Regions from separate parts of the Mesorhizobium sp. NZP2077 genome, predicted to be linked through region 1. Evidence: predicted binding sites of a transcription regulator. Region 1 holds the regulator's gene; each other region holds the start of a gene.
What was found. Region 1 encodes PhoB, which activates phosphate uptake and scavenging genes when phosphate is short. Its sites were predicted from a motif close to TGTCATNNANCTGTCAT; they were not measured.

Region 1 (5,991 bases):
CGTCGATCATCATCGGCCTGTTCGTCTATGAGCTGATGGTGCGGCCGATGGGGCATTTCTCGGCGATCGCCGGCGCCGTCGCGCTTGCCATCCTGGTCATCCCCGTCGTCGTGCGCACCACCGAGGACATGCTCAACCTGGTGCCCAACGCCTTGCGCGAAGCCGGCACCGCGATCGGCGCGCCGCGCTGGGTGGTCATCAAGTCGGTCGCCTACCGCGCCGCAATGTCCGGTATCGTCACCGGCATATTGCTGGCCATCGCCCGCATCTCCGGCGAGACGGCACCCCTTCTTTTCACGGCGCTGAACAACCAGTTCTGGTCGAGCAATCTCAACGCGCCAATGGCCAGCCTGCCTGTGACCATCTTCCAGTTTGCTCTCAGCCCTTACGAGGAATGGCAGCAGCTGGCCTGGACTGGCGCACTCATCATCACATTGACGGTTCTCGCGCTCAGCATCGTTGCGCGCAGCCTGACCGGACGCAGAGAGGACAAATGAGCCAGATGTTGTCTCCAGACATGACGATCGCCGCCGAGGCAGCCGCCAAGGTAAAGATCGAGGTCAAGAACCTCAACTTCTACTACGGCCAGTCGAAGGCGCTGAAGGATATCACGCTGTCGCTGCCCGAGCGCAGCGTCACCGCTTTCATCGGGCCGTCGGGTTGCGGAAAGTCGACGCTGCTGCGCGTCTTCAACCGCATCTATGAGCTCTATCCAAAGCAGACCGCCGAGGGCCAGGTCCTGCTCGACGGCCAGAACGTCCTCGACCGCTCGCAGGATCTCAACCTGCTGCGCACCAAGATCGGCATGGTGTTCCAGAAGCCGACGCCGTTCCCGATGTCGATCTATGAGAACATCGCTTTCGGCGTCAGGCTCTATGAGAAGATCAGCAAGGCCGAGATGGACGGCCGCGTCGAGCAGGCGCTGAAGCGCGCAGCCCTATGGAACGAGGTCAAGGACAAGCTCAATGCCAGCGGCCTCAGCCTGTCAGGCGGCCAGCAGCAGCGGCTGTGCATCGCCCGCACCGTGGCGGTGAAGCCGGAAGTCATCCTGCTCGACGAGCCGGCCTCGGCGCTTGACCCGCTGTCGACCGCCAAGATCGAGGAGCTGATCGACGAGCTGCAGGCCGACTACACGATCGTCATCGTCACCCACAACATGCAGCAGGCGGCGCGCGTCTCGAAGCAGACCGCCTTCATGTATCTGGGAGAACTGGTCGAGTTCGACAAAACCGAGAAGATCTTCACGTCGCCTCGCGAGAAGCGCACGCAAGATTACATCACCGGCCGCTTCGGCTGATCGCACGCATACGAGGACCAGGATCATGGCCGAACACACAGTCGCAGCCTTCGACGAGGATCTCGGACAGATCAGCAAGCTGATCAGCGACATGGGCGATCTCGCCGGCTCGATGGTCGGCGGGGCCACCAAGGCGCTGCTGAATTCCGACAACGCGCTGGCACAGCGTGTGGTCTCCGACGACGCCATCATGGACGCGCGCCAGCGCGAACTCGACGACCGCGCCATCACGCTGATCGCCAAGCGCCAGCCGATGGCCGACGATCTGCGCCATGTCGTCGGCTCGATCCGCATGGCCGGCGATCTCGAGCGCATCGGCGACCTTGCCAAGAACATCGCCAAGCGCGTCGGCACCGTCGGCCTCGCCACTACGCCGCGCGACCTGTCGCATTCCATCGACGCCATGGCGCAGCTGGTGCTGATCCAGGTGCAGGGCGTGATCGAGGAGTACGCGGCCGGCGATGCCGCCGCACTTGCCAAGCTCAGGAATGACGACGAACGCATCGACGTCAAATACACCTCCGTCTTCCGCGAACTGTTGACCTATATGATGGAGGACCCGCGCAACATCACGGCGTGCACGCATCTGTTGTTCTGCGCCAAGAATCTCGAACGCATCGGCGACCACGTGACCAACATCGCCGAAAACGCCTACTATGTCCTGACCGGCACGCAGTTGCCCGCCAACCGTCCAAAACAGGATGAGACGGCGATGTCGGCGCCCGCGGCCTGACGCAAGAGGTAACCAATCGATGATCGCGCCACGCATTATGGTGGTGGAGGATGAGGAGCCGCTGGGGGTGCTGCTCCGTTACAATCTTGAATCCGAAGGCTACCAGGTGGAGGTGGTGCCGCGCGGCGACGAGGCTGAGATCCGCCTGCAGGAGAACGTGCCCGACCTTCTCGTGCTCGACTGGATGGTGCCGGCGGTGTCCGGCATCGAACTCTGTCGGCGGCTGCGGATGCGGCCCGAGACCGAGCGGTTGCCGATCATCATGCTGACCGCGCGGGGCGAAGAAAGCGACCGCGTGCGCGGGCTCTCGACCGGCGCCGACGACTATCTGGTCAAGCCGTTCTCGACGCCGGAATTCATGGCTCGCGTCAAGGCGCTGCTGCGCCGCGCCAAGCCGGAAGTTCTGTCCAGCGTGCTCAAGGTCGGCGACATCGTGCTCGATCGTGAATCGCACCGGGTCTATCGCAAGAAGAGCGAGATCCGGCTCGGGCCGACCGAATTCCGCCTGCTCGAATTCATGATGCGTCATCCCGGCCGCGTGTTCTCGCGCAGCCAGCTGCTCGACAATGTCTGGGGCGAGACGATCTACATCGACGAGCGCACGGTGGACGTGCATGTCGGCCGGCTGCGGAAGGCGGTCAACAATGGCCGCATGCCCGATGTTATCCGCACCATCCGTGGGGCGGGCTACGCGATCCGCGAGGATTGAGCGTGACCTGATTCAGGCTACGTTTTTCTTTACGGCAAGGCCTGATTTCGCCTGCACACCCGGTGCGAAGATCTCTTGGTCGACGAAGGTCAGCGCGCGCATGGCGCAGCCTTCGCGGATGAGGGGAAGTTCGTTCGGTTCGGTGTCGAAGGAAATCGATTTCGAGTGCTGGCCGCCGGCGGTCTGGGCGATGGCCTCGCGCAATGCGGGCTCGATCAGGTCGAAGGCGGCGGCGCTGACGCCGACCATGGCGACGGGTGCTGGATCGATCAGCGCGAACAGGCTGCCGAGGCCGTAGCCCAGTGCCTCGCCCGCCTTGCGATAGGCTTCGCGCTCGGGCCCGTCGCGTTCGCGTGCCGTGGCGGCGAGCGCCCGCATCTGCGCGTCGCTGACGTCGGCCACCGGCTCGGTGTCCTCACTGAGCTGCCTGGCGTTGCGCCAGATGGCGTAGTTGCCGGCATAGGCCTCGACGCAGCCGCGGCGTCCGCAGCGGCAGAGCGCGCCGCCGGGCCGATGGATCATGTGGCCGAACTCGCCGCCTGAGGAATGGGTGCCGGTGAACAACTCGCCCTTCAGCACCAGGCCCATGCCGATGCCGTGCGACAGAAGGATGGCGATGAAGTCGTCGCGGTAGCGCTCGGGATCGCGCCAGCGCAGCGCCACCGCCATCATGTTGCAGTCGTTTTCCATGGTGGCGGGGATGCCGAACTCGGCCTCGAGTATGTCGGCGAAGGCGATGTTGGTCTGCGGCGTGATCGGCGACCAGAGCATCGCCCGGGCCTCGGTGTCGGTGATGCCCTGGATCGCCAGCGCGATGCGGGCGACGCTGCGCACGTCGATATCGGGATCCTCGAGGCGCCGCCGCACGATGGCGACGCATTCGCCGATCAGCGCTTCGCGCGACATGGTCAGTGTGTCCAACCGGCGCTGTTCCTCCGATACCACCTGGCCGGCATAGTCGATGACGGCGACGGAGAGGAAATTCAGCGACAGCACCACGGTCATGACAGCCGCGGCCTCCGGGTTGAGGCCGAGGCCGACCTGCGGCCGGCCGCGTTTGAGCGCGCCGGCCTCGCTCGGCTTGCCTTCGGCCAGGATGCCTTCGCCGATCAGGTCGGAAGAGATAGCCGATATGGTCGAGTGGCTGAGGCCGGTGGTCGCGGCAATCTCGGTGCGCGAGGGTCGACCGGCCCGGCGCACGGCCGCAATCACCATCGCGCGGTTGCGCCGGCGCAGATCGTCGTGGCGGATTCCGACCGACATCTTTCCCATATCCTCCCGGTCGCCGCGGTTCCTCCGGCCCCTCGAACCCTGCCGACGACACGGGTAAATACTGGCAGAAGCGGCCCGTCCTGTCATTTATTTATTCCGAGGCTCGAAAAAAATTCACAAGGGCATCAAAATCGATCAGAATCGTTGTTGACAGCGTTCCGGTGTTGGACCAGTGTTTTTTCGAGGCTCGAAAAAATAGAGCCTTTGTGCCGGCCTTTAGGGCCAGTTTGGTCGCGCCATACGCGGCGCAGGGAGGAATATCATGAAGAGATTCACAGCCGCCATCCTGGCGGGTGTCGCCATGTCGCTGACGCTTGCGTCGGTCGCGCAGGCGAAGGACAAGGTCATCGGCGTTTCGTGGTCCAACTTCCAGGAAGAGCGCTGGAAGACCGACGAAGCCGCCATGAAGAAGGCGATCGAGGCCGCCGGCGACAAGTACATCTCCGCCGATGCGCAGTCCAATCCCGGCAAGCAGCTTACCGATGTCGAAAGCCTGATCTCGCAGGGCGCCAATTCGCTGATCATCCTCGCGCAGGACGCCTCGGCCATCGGTCCGGCCGTGCAGAAGGCGTTGGACGAAGGCATTCCGGTCGTCGGCTATGACCGCCTGATCGAGAACAAGGACGTCTTCTACCTGACCTTCGACAACAAGGAAGTCGGCCGCTTGCAGGCGGCCGCGGTGTTCAAGGCCAAGCCGGAAGGCAACTATGTCTTCATCAAGGGCTCGGGTGCCGATCCGAATGCCGACTTCCTGTTCTCGGGCTCGATGGAAGTGCTCAAGGCGGCCATCGACAGCGGCAAGATCAAGAATGTCGGCGAGGCCTATACGGACGGCTGGCTGCCCGCCAACGCCCAGAAGAACATGGAGCAGTTCCTGACCGCCAACGACAACAAGGTCGACGCCGTGGTTGCGGCCAATGACGGCACCGCTGGCGGCGTCGTCGCGGCGCTGACGGCGCAGGGCTTGGCCGGCACCGTGCCGGTGTCGGGTCAGGACGGCGATCATGCGGCGCTGAACCGCATCGCGCTCGGTACCCAGACCGTGTCGGTTTGGAAGGACGCGCGCGAGCTCGGCAAGAACGCAGCCGAGATCGCCTCGCAACTGGCTGACGGCAAGAAGATGACCGACATCGCCGGCGTCAAGGACTTCACGACGCCCGGCGGCAACACCGTCAAGTCGCTGTTCCTGACCCCGGTCGCCATCACCAAGGACAATCTCAACGTCGTCATCGACGCCGGCTGGATCAAGAAGGACGAAGTCTGCGCGGGCGTCGCCGCCGGCAGCGTCGCCGCCTGCAACTAAACGGCGCAATACCGTTTGATATCAACGCCGCGGCCCAAAAGCCGCGGCGTTTCTCAAGCGGCTTCCCGCTTCAAATGACTGCGGAAAGCAAATAGCATCCATGTTCCGGCATCCGCGCCAGACGGTAAACCGGTGGGAGGATAGCATGACCGACACGACCTCTAATCAACCGGTCGGCAGCACTGCGGCGGATAAGGCGCGTGCATCCGAACTCAGCGCCGTTGGACGGTTTCTCAACGCTACCGAACTCGACACGCGCATGCTCGGCATGGTCGGCGCACTGCTGGTCATCTGGGTCGGCATCCATATCCTGTCGGGCGGGATTTTCCTGACACCGCGCAATCTGTGGAACCTGTCGGTGCAGACCTCGTCGGTCGCGATCATGGCGACCGGCATGGTGCTGGTTATCGTCATGCGCAACATCGACCTCTCGGTCGGATCCGTCGAAGGCGTGATCGGCATGATCATGGGCGTGGCGCAGGCCGAATTCCTCATTCGCGTAATCGGTTTCCAGCTTGGAAATCCGTGGCTTTGGATCATCGCGCTGGCGGCCGGTGTGGTGCTTGGTCTCCTGATCGGCGCATTCCAGGGCTTCATCATCGCCTATATGGAGGTTCCGGCCTTCATCGTGACGCTGGGCGGCCTGCTGGTCTGGCGCGGCATGGCATGGCTGATCA
Region 2 (5,991 bases), 330 kb from region 1:
GTTCACCGTGGTCAGCATCAGCTCGAAATATTCAGGGATGTAGAAATCGCCCCAGACATAGACGCGGCCGAGCGGAAAGTTGAATTCCTGGGTGCCGGTATCGTGCGGCGAGGCGATGTCGAACAGCGCCCGCCAGACGTCGTTCCAATCCTTGGGGATCAGCCAGCTCAGGAAATCCAGAATGTGCGGCAGACGGTCGAAGAAGTGCCCGGCATTGGCTTCGTCGGCGAACCACATGCTGGAGAGCATCGCGGCAAGCAGCAGGCCGACGCCGAGCACCGTGTAGAGTCGGCGTAACGACGTCTGGCGTCGCCAGGCATCGGCCATCTGATGGGTGCCGCCGGAGGGGGCTGTCACGGAAAGGGTCATGATCGGAGACGCAAAAAGGGCGGCGCTTTGAGCACCGCCCTTCCCGATTTCGCCGTTAGCCGCCGATGGCTGCCTTACGGGCTTCGACGATGACGCTGTAGAAGTCCGGCTTCACCGGAACGTAGCCGGTGAAATCGCCGCCCTCGACGCCTTCGAAGCAGGCCTTGTCCTTCTTCGGCAGGTCGGCGAAGAAGGCGGTCAGCTTGGCGGTCATCTCGTCGCCAAGCGCAGTGCGCACGACCAGCGGGCCGTTCGGGATCAGGCCGGAGCGCCAGACTTCGACGAAGTCGTTGGGGTCGACGGCGCCCTTGGCGACTTCCTTGTGGAAGGTGCCGGAGGTGTAGCCGTTCTTGAAGTCGCCGATGCCCGAGGAATCGTCGACCGCGACATCGACCTTGCCGTCACGCACGGCCAGAACGTTGTTCTCGTGGCCGCCGTTGAACTGCGTCGAAGCGAAGAAGGCTTCGTTCGAGGCGCCGGTGGTCTTCGGAATCTGCGTCAACGGGATCAGATAGCCGGAGGTCGAATCCGGATCGGCATAGCCAAGCTTCTTGCCCTTGGCCGACTTGATGTCGGTGATGCCGGAGGTCTTCAGCGCCAGTCCGATCGAGTAATAGCCGGTGGCGCCATCGGTCTGCTGGGTAGTGAGGATCGGGGTGACCGCCTTCGGGTCCTTGATGTAGACGCTGGCATAGCCGGAGGCGCCGAGTTCGGCGAAGTCGAGCGTGCCGCCGAGCAGGCCCTGGATGACGCCGTCATAGTCGGCGGCGGGGAACAGCGAGACCTTCTCGAAGCCGAATTCGGTCTTAAGGTGGTCGGCGAGGCACTGGTAGTTGCGCAGCCGGTCGGTTTCGTTCTCGCCGCCAAGGATGCCGACGCGGAATTCCTTCATGTCGGCGGCGTGGGCCATGCTGGTTGCCATGGCAAGCACCGAAACGGCGCCAAAAACCATCTTCCTGAACATTGTCTCTCTCCTGTTGGTCCCGGCCTCGCGCCGGTTGCGTTCGAATTTTGACAGACGCCCTTGACGCGGGCCGGCGATCCAGGCGCTCTCAGTATCCCGGGAATGCGGGTTCGAGCGGTCCGGCGGATGCTTCAATCTTTTGCTTGTAGGCGATGGTGGTGGAGGTGATGGCCTCGGAGATTTCGCTGCCATTGCTGTCGGCGCCATAGACCATGCGCACAGCCTCGCGGTTGAGTTCTTCCGGCGGGCCGTCGAAGACGACCTTGCCGGCCGCCATGCCGATGATGCGGCTGCAATAGGCGCGAGCCGTGTCCAGCGTGTGCAGATTGGTGACGACGGTTATGCCTTCGCGCAGATTGATGTCTTGCAGCGAATCCATCACCACCTTGGCGTTGAGCGGGTCGAGCGAGGCGATCGGCTCGTCGGCGAGGATCACCTGGGGCTGCTGCATCATGGCGCGGGCAATGGCAACGCGCTGCTGCTGGCCACCCGAAAGGGTGCCGGCGGGCTGGAGCGCGGTGCGGGCGATATCGAGCCGCTCGAGCGCGGCGACTGCCTCGGCGCACTCGGCGCGGGAAAACATGCCGAGAAGGTTCGAGATGGTCGAACGGTGGTTCAGCTTGCCGAGCAGCACGTTGGTCAGCACGTCGAGGCGCGGCACCAGGTTGAACTGCTGGAAGATCATCGCGCAGTCGCGCTGCCAGCGCCGGAGCGACGAACCGCCCAGCTTGGAGACATCGACGCCGTCAAAAAAAATCGACCCCTGGCTGGGATCGCTGAGACGATTGATCATACGAAGAAGAGTCGATTTGCCAGCACCCGAACGGCCGATAATGCCGACCATCTGACCCTGCGGGATCGAGATGTTGATATCGCTGACGGCAGTGTTCTTGCCAAATCGTCGGGTGACGCCGCGGATTTCGAGCGTGGCTGACATGGTAACTTCCAGTCCAGTCGCGTTGAAGGTCTGTTAAGACTTTCGCTAGCGCAGCGCCATGAACCTGAGGTGTCGGATTGATGTCAGTTTTGTTACTGCCCACAGGTGCAATGTCAGGCGCCGATTCTAGGGGCGATCAGCCGAGCACCAGCAATTCCTCGAAATGCTTCATGTCCGTGAAGCTGCAGAAGGCCGGCGCCTTGATTTCAATCACCGGGGCATGGCTGGCGAAAAGCGCGAGGCCGTCATCGAACAGGCCCTGCCAGGCCGCCGCCCTGTCGTCGGCAAGGCGTTGAATCTGATAAGCAAAAGTGATGTGGAAGGTGTAACTGTCGTGGTCTGGATGCCGGTAGCCGAACGGCACCTCCAGGGCATCGCGCCATTCCCGCATGATGCGCACGTCCTCGTCGGTGGCGCCGGCAACGGTGAGCCCCGTCGGCACGACTTCAACGACCTTGATGTTGAACGGGCCGAAGCCCTCGAAACCCTTCAGCCGTTCCAGATAGAGCCGAGTCATGGCGTCGATGCTGGTGTCGAGCGGCACGTCCTGCGGCCAGTAGGGCAAGCGGCGGCGATGTTCGATGATACCCTGGAATAGCGTCATATGCAGGCTGGAAACGGGCGTGAAGGCGAGCCGGTCGGCGTCAGGCATCGCCAGCATCTTCTCGCGCACCGCAAGCACCACGGCCTCGGACGGCGAACCGCTGACGAGATGGCTGACGACGGTGTTGCCGGGCTCGGTCAGGAAATTGCCTGACGTGTCGTAGCGCGTGCCAAGATGCACCGGTGGGGTCGGATTGGAGCCGGCGAAGAATCCGGCGAGCGAGGGTTTGATAGTGTCGAGCATAGAGCCTCCTGGGAAAGATGGCGTCCTGTCCGAGTCATGTGTCAGGGATATGAACAGGCTCTCCCATGACGATGATGAGAGGAACTATCCCTCGTATTTCTCCAGGAAAGCCTCCGCCGAAAGCTCGCGAAAATCGTCTAGCGATGCGCGCAGCCTGGCGTGGTCCCAGTCCCACCAGGCAAGCGCCTGGTAACGTTCGGCGGTGCGGCGATCGAAGCGTTCGCGGATCGGTTTTGCCGGCACGCCGGCGACGATGGTGTAGGGCGCGACATCCTTGGAGACCACGGCGCCGGCGCCGACAGCCGCGCCATCGCCGACGGTGACGCCGGGCAGCACGGTCGAGCCATGGCCAAGCCAGGTGTCGTGGCCGATGGTGACGCGCTTGGCGCGCCGCTCAGCGAAAAATTCGCTCTCGTGCTCGGCGTCGTCCCAATAGTCTGAAGCGCGGTAGGTGAAGTGGTGCAGCGTCGGCCGCCAGGTCGGGTGATTGGTGGCGTTGAGGCGTACGCTTGCCGCGATGTTGGCGAACTTGCCGATCGTCGCGCACCAGACGGCGCAGTCCTGCATCATGTAGGAATAGTCGCCGAGTTCGCTTTCCGAAACCCGGCTGCGGTCGGCGATTTCGGTCCATCGGCCGAGTGTAGAATTGTGTACCTCCGCCGTCGGATGAACCAGCGGCATCTCCGACAGTTTCCTGGTCATGCGGCGAGTTTTCCCGGGGCAAAGGCGGTGACGTCGATGATGCGGTCGGCAACCGCCTCGCGCACATCATGGTCGTGGAAGATGCCAAGCAATGCGACGCCGGCCGCTTTCTTGGCGGCGATGAGTTCTATCACCACATCGCGGTTCTTGGCATCGAGCGAGGCGGTCGGCTCGTCAAGCAGCAGGATCGGGTGATCGGTGATGAAGCCGCGCGCGATGTTGACGCGCTGCTGCTCGCCGCCGGAGAAGGTCGCCGGCGGCAGCGCCCAGAGTTTTTCCGGCAAGTTGAGCCGGGCCAGCAGGGCGCGCGCCTTGTCGCGGGCAATATCGCGGTCCTCGCCGCGCTCGACCAGCGGCTCGGCGACGACGTCGAGCGCCGAGACGCGTGGCACGGTGCGCAGGAACTGGCTGACATAGCCGATCGTTTGCCGGCGTACGGCAAGCACGGTGCGCGGGCTGGCGTGGGCGAGATCGATCAGTCCGTCCCCGTGCATGACGATGATCTGGCCCTCGTCGACGGCGTAGTTGCCGTAAAGCATCTTCAGGATCGAACTCTTGCCGGCGCCGGATGGGCCGCCGAGCACGGTGCATTCGCCAGCCTTGATCGAGAAGGAGACACCGGAAACGACCGGCAGTTTGATGCCGTCGCGCAGATGCATCGTGAAGCTCTTGGCGACGTCGGAGACAACGAGGGGCGTCGGCATGATTACACCTGCAAGATCGAGGAAACGAGAAGCTGCGTGTAGGGCGCGCGCGGGTCGTCGAGCACGCGGTCGGTGAGGCCGCTTTCGACAACGCGGCCGTCCTTCATCACCATCATGCGTTGCGACAGAAGGCGTGCCACCGCGAGGTCGTGGGTGACGACGATGGCCGCGAGGCCAAGATCGGTGACCAGCCCGCGCAGGAGATCAAGCAGGCGCGCCTGCACGGAGACGTCGAGGCCGCCGGTCGGCTCATCCATGAACACCAGGCGTGGGCCGGTGACGAGGTTGCGGGCGATCTGCAGGCGCTGGCGCATGCCGCCGGAGAAGGCGCGCGGCTCGTCGTCGATGCGGTCCTCGTCGATCTCGACGCGCGACAGCCAGTCGACGGCGGTGGCGCGGATCTTGCCATAGTGGCGGTCGCCCACCGCCATCAGCCGTTCACCGACATTGGCGCCTGCCGAAACCGTCATGCGCAGGCCGTCGGCGGGGTTCTGATGGACAAAACCCCAGTCGGTGCGCATCAGGAAGCGGCGCTCGGCCTCGCTCATCCGGTAGAGTTCGCGGAACTGGCCGTCGCGCATGCGGTAGCTGGCGGTGCCGGAGGAGGGTATGAGCCGCGTCGACAGGCAGTTGAGCAGCGTCGTCTTGCCGGAACCGGATTCACCGACCACAGCCAGGACCTCGCCCGGCCACAGGTCGAACGAGACATTGTCGCAGCCGACGCGCGAGCCATAGAACTTGGAGAGCGCCGAGACGCGCAGCAACGGTTCGTCGGTCATTGTGCCGGCTCCATGTTTTCTGAGGCAGCTTCGGGGGCAAGGTGGCCGCGATGGCCATCGGCCCGCCGCTTCTCGCAGTGGTCGGTGTCGGAGCAGACGAACATGTGGCCGCCATGGTCGTCGAGGATCACCTCGTCGAGATAGACATTCTCGGCGGCGCACAGCGCGCAGGGCTGGTCGAAGGTCTGCACCTCGAACGGATGATCCTCGAAGTCGAGGCTGACGACCTCGGTGAACGGTGGCACCGCATAGATGCGCTTTTCGCGGCCGGCGCCGAACAGCTGCAGGGCCGGCGAGCGGTGCATCTTCGGGTTGTCGAATTTCGGCGTCGGCGAGGGGTCCATCACATAGCGGCCTTCGACCTTGACCGGATAGGCATAGGTGGTGGCGATGCGGCCGTGCTTGGCGATGTCCTCATAGAGCTTCACATGCATGAGGCCGTATTCCTCCAGCGCATGCATCTTGCGCGTTTCGGTCTCGCGCGGCTCGAGGAAGCGCAGCGGCTCCGGAATGGGCACCTGATAGACCAGCACTTGGCCGGCGGTGAGCGGATGTTCGGGAATGCGGTGGCGGGTCTGGATGATGGTGGCGCTGGCGGTGTCGGTGGTCACAGCGACATTGGCGACCTTCTTGAAGAAGGCGCGGATCGAGACCGCATTGGTGGTGTCGTCGGCGCCCTGGTCGATCAC
Region 3 (5,991 bases), 3.6 Mb from region 1:
CGACATGCATCATAACCAAAGATAAGAAAACAAGGGGACCCCTGTCATGGCCACCGAAAACGCCGTCAGCGCGGAAGAGATCAAGGTCAACGCCGCCAAGATGCACATCTCGACCACCGATGTCGCCATCGACATCATCGCCATGCACAAATGGTATGGCGAGTTCCATGTGCTGAAGGACATCAACCTCAAGGTGATGCGCGGCGAGCGCATCGTCATCTGCGGTCCGTCAGGCTCCGGCAAGTCGACCATGATCCGCTGCATCAACCGGCTGGAAGAACACCAGAAGGGCAAGATCATCGTCGACGGCAAGGAATTGACCAACGATCTGAAGAAGATCGACGAGGTGCGCCGCGAGGTCGGCATGGTGTTCCAGCACTTCAACCTGTTCCCGCATCTGACTATCCTGGAGAACTGCACGCTGGCGCCGATCTGGGTGCGCAAGACGCCGAAGAAGCAGGCCGAGGAAATCGCCATGCATTTCCTCAAGCGCGTGAAAATCCCCGAGCAGGCCAACAAATATCCGGGCCAGTTGTCCGGCGGCCAGCAGCAGCGCGTGGCGATCGCGCGCTCGCTGTGCATGAACCCGCGCATCATGCTGTTCGACGAGCCGACCTCGGCGCTCGACCCGGAGATGATCAAGGAAGTGCTGGAGACCATGGTCGGCCTGGCCGAAGAAGGCATGACCATGCTGTGCGTCACGCACGAAATGGGCTTCGCCCGCAAGGTCGCCAACCGGGTGATCTTCATGGACCAAGGCCAGATCGTCGAGCAGAACACGCCGGCCGAATTCTTCGACCACCCGCGCCACGAGCGCACGAAACTGTTCCTCAGCCAGATCCTGCACTAGCCTTTTCAGTGAACTGAGGAGAGCCCGGCTGAAACAGTGCCGGGCTCTTTTGCGTATGGATGACGAGAGCAATTCCAGGAAAAGTGTGAAGCGGTTTTCCGTCCGGAATTGCGTCAGAGCAAAGAGATAGGCGTGCGGTTCGTGCCGCGCCGGGATGTGTTTGCGGGGCCGCCATTCATGAAAAAGCTCGGCCGTTTTCTTGGTTTGCTGTTGATCGCGGTCGTGCTCGCCGTGACGCTCGGCACCTTGGTGCCGCGCCCGCTCTGGCAAACTGCCGTCGGCAAATCAGCGACGCGTCATATCCTGGTGCTGAGGAACCCGATCCATACCGACATCGCCATTCCGGTCGACGATGCGGTGCGCCAGCGCTTTCATTTCCTGGTCGCAGCCGGCATTCCGGCCGACATCCCCGAGGTGCGCTACATCGTCTTCGGTTGGGGCGGCCGCGCCTTCTATCTGGAAACACCGACCTGGTCGCAGCTGAAGGCCGTGCCGGTGATGAAGGCACTGACCCTCGACACGTCGGTCATGCATGTCGATGTCGCCGGCGATATCGACCAATCACATCCGGATGTCGCTGGCTTCGATATTGGAGACGACCAGTTCGCGGCATTGCTCGATTTCATCCAGGCCAGTTTTCAGCAGGGGCCGAGTGGTCCGATCCATATCCCGAATGCCGGTTATTCCAAATTCGATGGCTTTTTCGAAGCCAACGGCCATTTCAACGCACTGGTCGGCTGCAACACCTGGACCGCCGCCGCACTGCGCACCGCTGGGCTGCGAACTGGTTGGTGGAACCCGCTGCCGGTGTCGCTGGGGTGGTCGCTGAAGCTGTACAGTAGGTGATCCGCATAACGCGCTATTAGTTTTTATATGTAGAAATACATATTGGCGATGGCGCGGAGAGTGTTGTGTCTTTTTTTGATGCGCTTATAAAATATTTTGTTGGCGGATTCACTTTCTATATAAAACCGGGCGCCGTCATTCGTAAAATATCGGAGCGAGACGATACCTGGTACGCGATCGCAGCCATCGCTGCTGTATTCGCACTTGCCCAACAGTGCGTAGGATATCTGGATCTCCTAGGTCACTGGGGCAATTCAATCCCGCATTTCCCGATTATCTATAAGTTCATTTCAAGCTTGGCGATAGCCGTTGTTGCTTCCGTAGTCATTTTTCTATTCTCCCGTGTGACAGGGGCAGGTGCCGACTTCGAGGCCATCTATCGCGGCGTGATTTTAAAGTTTCCCATAGCGGTGGCATTTTCGCTGTCGATACTGGGCATAAAATACGCTGCATTCGGCTTTTTGAGCCTGCTGCCAAAAGAAACCGGAATGACGATTGGCTGGTATCTGTTTGCAGCCGTTGCGGTGGTACTTGGGCCGGTTATCAAAGGATTGCAGGTGCTGAGTGCATACGGTGTCTCAAGCTTCTCGTCGATCGCAATCGCGGTCCAACTCGTCCTGGTATCGAAGTATGCATTGAGAGCGAATGTTTTCGTGGCTGTGGCGGTAACTTTGGCTGCCGCGATGGCGTGCTCCGTTGCTGCTGCACTGCTTTTCTTCGCCCGCTATCACCACATCTATTGGAATATGACGCCGGGTGCTTTGTTCTCGTGACGCATCTTCGAGAGCTTTGCAGCAGGAGAGAAGGGACCGGCTGCCCGCAGCTCCAGGACGATCAGCGCCTCACAACCTCCCGTTCCTCCCAGCCATAAAGCCAGTCGAGATCGGCCGCGAGCCTTTCTCCAGGCCGTGTCGCCAGGATAAGATTGCGGGCCATAGCGATGGGGCCGGCAGCATGCCAGGCAAGGCGGTTGATGGCACCGCGGCGAGCCACTCTCGCCACACGCGGCCGTCGCAGGTTCTCCCACATCCGAAGACTTTCCACTGGACAGCCAGGGAAGTCGGCTATGACATTGGCAAGCGTCGCTGCATCCTCGATCGCCATCGCTGCCCCCTGCGCCGCGAACGGCGTCATCGCATGCGCGGCATCGCCGATCAGTGCGATGCCGGCTGGCGTTGTCCAGGGCTGCTTCTGCTCAACGGTATGGAGTGGCCACGTCAGCCATGGACCGGCCCGTTCCACCAGCTTTGCAAGGCTTGACGCGGTGCCGCGCATGGCGGCGGCGAGGATGCTTGGATCGGCACGGCCGGACCAGCCCTCGGCGACGCGCTCACCTTTTGTGAAGGCGACGACGTTGAAGGCGTCGCCCTTGCTGACGGGATAGGCGACCATGTGGAAACCCGGATGGAGAAAAGTCGTGACGCAATCGACCGCACCGATCGCGGCAAAGGCTTGCCCAGCGCCGCTATCGGCTGCGACGGTGGCGCGCCAGGCCAACTCTCCCGAAAAGCGGCTTCTTGGCGATGCCATCCTGTTTGAATCGACAAGCGCGCGCACCAACGACCAGACGCCATCGGCACCGACCAGCAACGAGCCTTGTTCCTCTGCCGTCTTGCCGCCGATCTCGACAGTCGCCGTGACACCATGGCTGCCAGTAGCAATTTTCTCGACGCGCCCTCCGAGAGTGAGACGAATATCAGGCATCTCGGCAACACGCGCCATCAGCGCGCTCTGCAGGTCCGCCCGGTGCGCGACGAGATAGGGAGCGCCCCAGCGCGTTTCGCCAGCTTGCCCCAGCGGCACCCGCGCCAATTCGCGCAACGTCCTTGCGTCCTTCAGCACCACGGCCTCCGGCTGAACCGCCGCCGGCAACAGCCGGTCGAGCACGCCGAGTTGGCGCAGGATGCGTGTTGCGTTGGGGGAGAGCTGGAGGCCGGCACCCACGGCTTCGAGGCGCTGTGCTTGTTCGAAAACCTGCACGCAATAGCCGCGTTCGGCAAAGGCGATGGCCGCCGTCAGCCCGGCGACGCCCGCTCCGGCGATGACGACTTGCCGGGAGCGCGTGTCGTCCATCAGCTCTGTCGCGAAAGAATCAGGCGGCCTGGTCGACGTAGAGGCAGCCGACCGGCAGCGTTTCCGACGCCTTCAGCTTCGGCGAATAGCGATAGAGCGTCGAGCAATAGGGGCAGACTTTCTCATTGTCGTCGCCCATGTCGAGAAACACATGCGGGTGGTCGAAAGGCGGGTTGGCGCCCGTGCACATGAATTCCCTGACACCGATGTCGATCGCCGGATGGCCCGCATCGTTCTGGAAATGGGGAATGGAACCGCCTGCCATCGTCGTCTCCTTAACGCAGTCTCGCATGCATCTGGATCATAACAGGTCTCTTTGCAAGATCGATGAAATGAAACTGTCGCAAAAGCCTGTCAGAGGATAAGTTGAGCCGGTTAAGCGTGTGACTGCGGACGCCAAGCGATTCCGCGACCGATCACGCGTCACAAAAACATGTTAGAGCGTCCATCGCCATCTGGCGACGCTCCAAAAGGAACGGTTGCGGGCAGGAACCATGAACGAACTGAAGCCGGTGCAGAGCGAATTCGTCAATGTCGAGGTGGCCAGTTCGGAGGGCGGCAACCCCGATCGCTTCGTCAACCGCGAGTTTTCCTGGCTGCAATTCAATCGCCGCGTGCTCGAGGAATCGCTGAACACCCATCATCCGCTGCTGGAACGTGTCCGCTTCCTGTCGATCTCGGCAGCCAATCTCGACGAGTTCTTCATGGTGCGTGTCGCCGGCCTCGCTGGCCAGGTGCGCGAAGGAATCACGCTGAAAAGCCCCGATGGCCGCACGCCCGAGCAGCAGCTCGAACAATTGCTGCGCGAGGTTGAACGGCTGCAGGAAGACCAGCAGAAGAGCCTTTCGGCGCTCGTCGTGCTGCTCAACAAGGAAGGCATCGAAACCATCACCCGCGATGCCCTGACCAAGGACGAGAAGGTCTGGCTGGAAGATCATTTCCAGGAACAGGTGTTTCCGGTGCTCACCCCGCTGTCGATCGACCCGGCGCATCCGTTCCCGTTCATACCCAATCTCGGCTTCTCGATGGCGCTGCAGCTTCGCCATCGAAAGAATGGCGAGGAGATGAGCGCGCTCTTGCGCCTGCCGGTGGCGCTGAAGCGCTTCATCCGTTTGCCTGATCGCAAGCACCATGTCCGCTTCATTCCTCTGGAAGAGGCGGTCGGTCTCTATATCGGCAAGCTGTTTCCGGGCTATGAGGTCAAGGGTTCCGGCACGTTCCGCATCATTCGAGACAGCGATATCGAGGTCGAGGAGGAGTCGGAAGATCTCGTGCGCCTGTTCGAGACGGCGCTGAAGCGCCGCCGCCGCGGCTCAGTGATCCGCATCGAATTCGACAAGCTGATGCCAGGCGAATTGCGCGACTTCGTGGCTGGCGAGCTTGGCGTGTCGTCGAGCCGAATCAGCGTGCTCACCGGTCCGCTGGCGCTCAGCCAGATCTCCGAAATCGTCTCCATCCCTCGCGATGATTTGAAGTTCACGCCCTACAATCCGCGCTTTCCCGAGCGCATCCGCGAGCATGGCGGCGACTGTTTCGCCGCCATTCGCGAGAAGGACATCGTCGTCCACCACCCCTATGAATCCTTCGATGTCGTGGTGCAGTTCCTGCGGCAGGCGATGGCCGACCCCGAAGTGGTGGCGATCAAGCAGACGCTTTACCGCACCTCCAACGACAGCCCGATCGTGCGCGCGTTGGTCGACGCGGCCGAGGCCGGCAAGTCGGTCACCGCGCTTGTCGAGCTCAAGGCCCGCTTCGACGAGGAAGCCAACATCCGCTGGGCGCGCGATCTCGAGCGCGCCGGCGTGCAGGTCGTGTTCGGCTTCCTCGAACTCAAGACCCACGCGAAAATGTCGCTTGTGGTGCGGCGTGAAGACGGCAAGCTGCGCAACTACGTGCATCTCGGCACCGGCAACTACCACCCGGTCACCGCGCGCATCTATACCGACCTGTCCTTTTTCACCACCGATCCGACGATCGCCCGCGACGTCGCCCAGCTGTTCAACTTCATCACCGGCTATGCCGAGCCGACCGATGAAATGCGGATCGCGATCTCGCCATTCACGCTGAGAAGCCGCATCCTCAAGCACATTTCCGACGAAGTCGCCCATGCACTGGAAGGAAGGCCGGCCCGTATCTGGATGAAGATGAACGCGCTTGTCGACCCGATCATCATCGACGCGCTTTACGATGCCAGCCGCGTCGGGGTGGAAATCGACCTCGTG

Region 2: phnC (phosphonate ABC transporter ATP-binding protein) is a predicted target of PhoB. The motif match lies at 2,340-2,356, and genes of this name have one in related genera.
Region 3: HGP13_RS25335 (RNA degradosome polyphosphate kinase) is a predicted target of PhoB. The motif match lies at 4,098-4,114, and genes of this name have one in related genera.

The regions. Positions count from the first base shown of each region.
Region 1 covers NZ_CP051293.1:1,415,146-1,421,136, forward strand. Annotated here, with positions in the region: gene pstA (phosphate ABC transporter permease PstA) at 1-497, shown strand, start outside; gene pstB (phosphate ABC transporter ATP-binding protein PstB) at 494-1,297, shown strand; gene phoU (phosphate signaling complex protein PhoU) at 1,323-2,030, shown strand; gene phoB (phosphate regulon transcriptional regulator PhoB) at 2,050-2,739, shown strand; gene HGP13_RS06970 (ROK family protein) at 2,752-4,002, opposite strand; gene xylF (D-xylose ABC transporter substrate-binding protein) at 4,274-5,314, shown strand; gene HGP13_RS06980 (sugar ABC transporter permease) at 5,460-5,991, shown strand, end outside.
Region 2 covers NZ_CP051293.1:1,744,027-1,750,017, forward strand. Annotated here, with positions in the region: gene phnE (phosphonate ABC transporter, permease protein PhnE) at 1-369, opposite strand, end outside; gene phnD (phosphonate ABC transporter substrate-binding protein) at 425-1,333, opposite strand; gene phnC (phosphonate ABC transporter ATP-binding protein) at 1,422-2,270, opposite strand; gene HGP13_RS08640 (DUF1868 domain-containing protein) at 2,407-3,117, opposite strand; gene HGP13_RS08645 (DapH/DapD/GlmU-related protein) at 3,202-3,819, opposite strand; gene phnL (phosphonate C-P lyase system protein PhnL) at 3,816-4,523, opposite strand; gene phnK (phosphonate C-P lyase system protein PhnK) at 4,526-5,302, opposite strand; gene HGP13_RS08660 (alpha-D-ribose 1-methylphosphonate 5-phosphate C-P-lyase PhnJ) at 5,299-5,991, opposite strand, start outside.
Region 3 covers NZ_CP051293.1:5,052,879-5,058,869, reverse strand. Annotated here, with positions in the region: gene HGP13_RS25360 (amino acid ABC transporter ATP-binding protein) at 47-850, shown strand; gene HGP13_RS25355 (TIGR02117 family protein) at 1,028-1,696, shown strand; gene HGP13_RS25350 (hypothetical protein) at 1,762-2,469, shown strand; gene HGP13_RS25345 (FAD-dependent monooxygenase) at 2,531-3,769, opposite strand; gene HGP13_RS25340 (zinc-finger domain-containing protein) at 3,789-4,034, opposite strand; gene HGP13_RS25335 (RNA degradosome polyphosphate kinase) at 4,264-5,991, shown strand, end outside.